One region of the Pseudoalteromonas sp. SG41-2 genome, then DNA from elsewhere that is predicted to be linked to it. Evidence: predicted binding sites of a transcription regulator. Region 1 holds the regulator's gene; the other holds the start of a gene.

Region 1 (3,217 bases):
TTGAATCAAAGCAAGATATTAGTTTGTTAGTTGCAGACTTAAAAAAAAGTGCTGTGGTTTTGCATTACGATAAAGATGAGTACCGTCAACTAGCACGTATTGAGTCTAATGAAGACGTTATCTCACCAGATAAAGCGATTAACCACTTATGTGAGTTAATTGAATCTTGCTCACGCAATGCATTAAAGCAGTGGTTATCATGCTCAAAGCGCACCTTTGATATTGGCTTTGAATCAGGCACTTCGCCAAAATGCTTTAATCAAGCGCTCAGTGCCGATACTTTATTGCGTATTTCTGCTATTGGCGCAGGTATTGAAATTACAATTTATCCACTTTCAAGTTAGCCTTTTCGCTCTACAATTGCTGCGGTCATTCTTGATACGCAGCACAGTTCTCCACGACTATTGGTGATTTTTATTTCCCATACGGATGTACGCTTGCCTAAGTGTAGTGGTGTTGCTATCGCGGTTAATATACCATTACGTGATGCTTTTAGATGATTGGCATTGATCTCCTGGCCAACACAATAAAACTTTGTAAAATCAACAGCAAAGTTTGCAGCATAACTCGCCACCGTTTCTGCAAGTACAACATTTGCGCCGCCATGCACCATACCCATAGGGTTATGATGAGCTGGGATCGCGGGCATCGTTGCTACTAAATAATCATCGCCTATTTCACTTATTTCAATGCCCATGGTTTTCATCAATGTGCCTTGACCACTTATGCCGTCATCAAGTTGCTTACATTGTGCTAGGGTGATCGGTTGATACCAAATACTCATCTGTCTACCTCACTAAGTTATTTACTAAATCAGTCTACACTTTTAAACATTTTCCTACAGTTAAGATCATAAAAATAGATAAAATGTACCTATATTATCTAACTGTTAATGGATCTTAAGGATGAAAGTAAAGGTATTTGGATGTGGTGCAATATTATTAATGAGCCTTGTTGCTCAGCCGCAGGCTGTTGCTAGTACCCAACATCAACTCGATATTGGTTTTACCGATTTAGCTGGTTTAGATGAATCTTTTTTAGGCGCACGGTATCGATATTTTGCGCAAGATCTTGAATCGTTGACTGGTCCATACGAGCTAAAAGCGTATTTAAATCAAGTCAATAATTATGCTATTGGTGGGTTTGCTAATGATGATTTTAGCTATTTAAATGCCGATGCTGCCATCTATGGTCCCGCAGGATTAGTTATTAGTGCCAGCGCGCAGCGCCTCTGTGAGGATAATAGCTATTGGCAAAATACTGATTATTTAGTGAGTGCCGCTGTTGGTAAGCAAATGAATGAGCAGTTACAACTAGGGTTCAATATATATTACAGTCGCTTAGAGCGCCATGATATGTGGTTTGGCAAAGATAATGAAAGAGTCGCGGTTGAATGGACTTATGCTCCTTATGTTCGTTGGACAAATATAGTTAGCAATCAAGGTTGGGATTTAGAGCTAAAGCAATTGGCAGGGCGTTATCGTTATGTGCAGGGGCAGGCGGTTTATTATGTAAATCAAGCATGGTCAGTGGGAGTCGTTGCTAATATTCGTAATCAGAAAAATCTAAAAGACAACTATGAACTGCAAACGCAATATTGGTTTAATCAACATGTAGCATTAAAGTTTGGTCTTGGATCTGCGCTTGATTCTGGAAGTGGTTTAAATAGTATGAGCTTGTTATTAACGGCGCGATTTTAAGCCAATTTATATTTGCGATTTTCAGATAACTGTATATACTCACAGTTAAATGTACTGTATGGAAAACCAGTTGTATGCGCCCATTAACGAATCGCCAAGCTCAAATTCTCGAACTTATTAAAGTTTTTATTAAAGATACCGGTATGCCGCCAACCCGTGCTGAGATTGCGCAAACGTTAGGTTTTAAAAGTGCTAATGCAGCGGAAGAACATTTAAAGGCATTAGCGAAAAAGGGCGTTATTAAAATGAAGCCCGGTGCCAGTCGAGGTATTCAGTTAGTTGAAGAGGATGAGCCGGAACAACTTGGTTTACCTCTAATAGGCAGAGTTGCCGCTGGTGAGCCTATTTTGGCAGAGCAGCATGTTGAAAGTCATTGCAAAATAGATCCACTCTTGTTTAAACCGGCTGCTGATTTTTTACTGCGTGTGCAAGGCATGAGTATGAAAGACATTGGTATTATGGATGGCGATTTATTGGCTGTACACAGCACTCAAGTTGCTGAAAATGGCCAGGTGGTGGTTGCCCGTGTTGATGACGATGTAACAGTAAAACGCCTTGAAAAAGCAGGTAAAAAAGTTTTTTTACATGCTGAAAATGATGAATTTTCACCGATTGAAGTGGATCTTGAACATGAATCTTTCAATATTGAAGGGTTGGCTGTTGGGGTGATCCGCAACGCTGATTGGATGTAAATTTTTTGATCTATATTTTGCACCAAATTGGTGAAGTTTGGTGCATTTAATTTTTTACCGCTTTAATGGCTAGATTTTATACTTAGCTATAGCGTCCTAAGCCCTATCAAATCTACTTACCAGCTACTTTTAGCCCTCTAATATTATCCCTAATTACAAAATAACGCGCTGATTTTTAGCTGTTATTTATGCACCAAAAAAGAATTTAATTGCTCTTAAAACTTGCTAATTGTTCGTTTTTTAACTAATTGGTTAATACACTGTGTTAACAGCTACTTTAAAAGTCTAACAATTTTGCTCAATAGCATAATTTAGGGTTGCGTTAATATTCAGTAACAATAAAAAATAACGAATTGGCGCGAATAAAGCTGTGCCGCCTTTTCGCTTTGCGTTTTGCAATAGCATTTAAAGGAGCCGTCACATGGGTAAATTGAGCTCTACCTTGTGGCTTATATTGTTTGTTCTACCGCAGCAAGTATTGGCTAATAGCCAGTTTAATATGCGTAAGGGCGTAACAGATATAAGTAATGATGTTTATCAGCTGCACATGACAATATTTATTATATGTTGTGTGATTGGGGTCATCGTGTTCGCCGTGATGTTTTGGGCACTGATCCACCACCGTAAATCTAAAGGGGCAAAACCAGCCCAATTTCATGAAAGTACTAAAGTTGAAATCCTTTGGACGGCAATCCCATTTGTGATTTTAATTGCCATGGCTGTTCCCGCCACTAAAACCTTAATTTCGATGGAAGACGCCAGTAAGGCTGATCTCACCATTAAAATTACTGGTTCTCAATGGAAGTGGCATTATGAGTATATGGG
Region 2 (3,217 bases), on a different contig from region 1:
TTTTATGACTTGGTTAGCAAATTTAGCCCAACAGCGCAGTGCTTGGTTACAGCTCGCTTTTAGCGCTTTTATTTTTGAAGTAATCGCATTGTTTTTTCAATATAAAATGGGCTTAGAGCCATGCATTATGTGTATTTACCAACGTACTGCCATGCTGGGGTTATTAGCCGCTGGGTTACTCGGTGCAATTAAACCCACGAATGTAATATGCCGCCTAACAGCATTTTCTGCATGGGCAGTTGCCAGTATTTGGGGTTATTTAATTGCACGCGAACATATCGATATGCAAACTACCACCGATCCTTTTGCGTTTAGCTGTGAATTCGAACCTAATTTCCCATTACCATTGCACGAATGGATGCCACATTTTTTTGCTGCAACAGGTGACTGTGGCAACATCGATTGGCAATTTGCAGGGCTAAGTATGCCGGCGTGGATGGAGATCATTTTTGCCGCATTTACTCTGATACTAATGGCCGTTGTAGCAAGTCGTTTAATAATTAAAAAGTCGCTGTGATGATGGCATTATTTTCAAGTCAAGTAACGCAATTAAAATCGTTTAAAATACGTCAACGTCAGCAAATAATTGCGATTGCAGTGAGTATGTTAACTCCAATGCAAAAAATCAGTTTGCGTATTATAAAGCTGGTTTTATTGATCCCAGTATTTCTATCATTAGCGTATGTTGAAGGTTGGTTGTTACTTCCAGCTTTACTTCTGGCCGGGTTAAGCTACCCGTTGTTAACCACTCCAGTCGAAATTCAATTCTCTAAACGCTATTTAAGGCACGCTATTAAGCAATTTGAGCAGGGCGAATAATTCGCCCTGCTGATTTTTAGAATGTAACTTTGCCATCCAATTTAGCGACTAATTTTTCGCCAATACCTTTCACCTGCGCTAAATCTGCAACAGACTTAAACTTGCCTTGCTTGGTACGGAAATCAATTATCGCTTGCGCTTTTGATTTACCAATACCCGGCAGCTGAGTAAGCTGTTCGACTGTTGCTTGATTCACATTGACTAACTGAACTTTCTTCATACTTTCAGCAGTCTCTGTTTTAGTTACAGCTGCGCTACTAGGCAATGAAATAGCTAAGCCAAGCACTACCACTATTAAAGTTAAAAACTTCATGTTTCTCCTCCATGATATCCATACGTGGACTCAATTAATAGTTGATTTTAATGCCTTCACTTTTGGACTACCTCCAAATAAAGTCATACTAAAAAAGTGCGACTATTTAAATAAAGTAAAGTTGTACCTCTTTGTCAAATCCTAGTAGTAAAAAATAAAAATGTTCACTTGCAAAAAGACCAATAAACAATTACTGTACATAAAAACAGTAATCAATCAAGGTGAACTTGTTATTCACCAAGCAAATTGGCAGGAGAAATCATGGCTGTTGTTGTTAAATATGTTGTAGAGAGAAACGGAGTCGAGCGTATGACGTTTACTACTAAAAAAGAAGCTGACGCGTATGACAAAATGCTTGATATAGCAGAGTCGCTTGAGGTTATGCTTGAGAAAGTTGATGTGCCACTAAGCGAACAACAAATCGAATCGCTCGCACTTGAGATTGCTAAAAGTAAAGACGACTTTATGAATGTACTTAAAGGCGGCAAAGAGGCAATACAGAAAACACCTACGGCGAAAGTAAAAAAAGAAAATGTAGCGTCGATTAAAGCCAGCGCAGATAAAGAAGCAAGCTAAAAAATTACAAGTTAACTAACTAAAAAAGGGCAATTAATTGCCCTTTTTTAGTTATAAAAATTACTACCCGTTATAGCCCTCGTTCAACTTCATCAAATAATTCGGTGATCTCTTTATTTGGTGGCGCTGTTGATAAGCTCACTGTAATGATTGCAATTGTTGCAAGTATAAAGCCCGGTATAATTTCATAAATGATACTGCTGAGGCTCTCACCATTTATAGTGATTGGCGCGTATATCCAGATCAACACTGTCCCTGCACCCACAACCATGCCACTGATCGCACCTTGTAGATTCATTCGCTTCCAATACAAGCTAAGTAATACTAACGGGCCAAACGCAGCCCCAAAACCAGCCCATGCATTACTTACTAAATCTAAAATAGAACTATCGCGATCATAAGCCAAATAAATAGCAAATAATGCAACGAGTAGTACACTAATTCGCCCAACTAAAACCAGCTCGGTTTGTGATGCATCACGGTTTAAATAAATTTTATAGAAGTCTTCAGTCAAAGAGCTTGAACAAACCAATAACTGAGATGAAATAGTACTCATAATCGCAGCTAAAATAGCAGCAAGTAAAAAGCCGGCAATAAGTGGATGGAAAACCAATTCAGATAATACTAAGAATATAGTTTCTTTATCGTCAATCAGCATTTGATTTTCGATCATGTAAGCGGCACCAAATAGTCCAGTTAACACTGCACCAATCGCTGATAAAGTCATCCACGACATACCAATACGACGCATAGTTGGCATATCTTTCACTGACCGTACTGACATAAAACGTACTATGATATGCGGTTGACCAAAATAACCTAAGCCCCATGCCATTGCAGAAATAATAGCGATAGTTGAACCACCAGCAAACCAATCTAACATATTAAGCGAGTGGACTTCGCTCTCTTTCGGAGCGCTTAACAGCAAGTCATAGCTGGCATTAGCAAGTGTGTCTAACACTGGCTGGTCTAGCATCGTATAAGTAACAATAGGTACAGCAAGTAGCGAGACAAACATAATGCAACCTTGCACAAAGTCAGTCAAACTAACAGCTAAGAAACCACCAAACAATGTATAGAGTACGACGACTCCGGTTGTCACATAAAGCCCTGTTTCGTAACTCATCTGAAATGAGTTTTCGAATAATTTACCGCCAGCGACAACGCCTGAAGAAGTATAAAGTGTAAAGAAAACGATGATCACGATTGCCGAGATGACTCGTAATATATTTTTATTATCAGCAAAACGATTAGCAAAGTAATCTGGGATGGTAATCGAGTCATTCGCTTTTTCAGTATAGACACGTAGCCTTGGCGCGACTAAAAAGTAGTTTGCCCAAGCACCAAGTACTAAACCTATCGCAATCCAAACTTTACTTAAGCCAAATAGATACATAGCACCGGGTAAACCCATAAGTAGCCAACCACTCATGTCCGATGCACCTGCAGATAGTGCAGCTACAGCTGGTGATAAACTTCTGCCACCCAACATATAACCCGACACATCGG

Evidence for each region. The regulator LexA, encoded in region 1, represses DNA repair genes until DNA is damaged. The targets are predictions, from matches to a motif close to TACTGTATNNNNATACAGTA.
Region 2: a site for LexA is predicted at 1,324-1,343, ahead of H5186_RS06525 (YebG family protein). Genes of this name have one in related genera too.

What each region holds. Positions count from the first base shown of each region.
Region 1 is NZ_JACJFK010000010.1:25,186-28,402, forward strand. Features, by position in the region: gene H5186_RS09600 (hypothetical protein) at 1-344, shown strand, start outside; gene H5186_RS09605 (PaaI family thioesterase) at 341-784, opposite strand; gene H5186_RS09610 (hypothetical protein) at 906-1,700, shown strand; gene lexA (transcriptional repressor LexA) at 1,775-2,392, shown strand; gene coxB (cytochrome c oxidase subunit II) at 2,814-3,217, shown strand, end outside.
Region 2 is NZ_JACJFK010000006.1:45,464-48,680, forward strand. Features, by position in the region: gene dsbB (disulfide bond formation protein DsbB) at 5-517, shown strand; gene H5186_RS06515 (DUF6170 family protein) at 517-819, shown strand; gene H5186_RS06520 (ComEA family DNA-binding protein) at 836-1,132, opposite strand; gene H5186_RS06525 (YebG family protein) at 1,394-1,708, shown strand; gene putP (sodium/proline symporter PutP) at 1,779-3,217, opposite strand, start outside.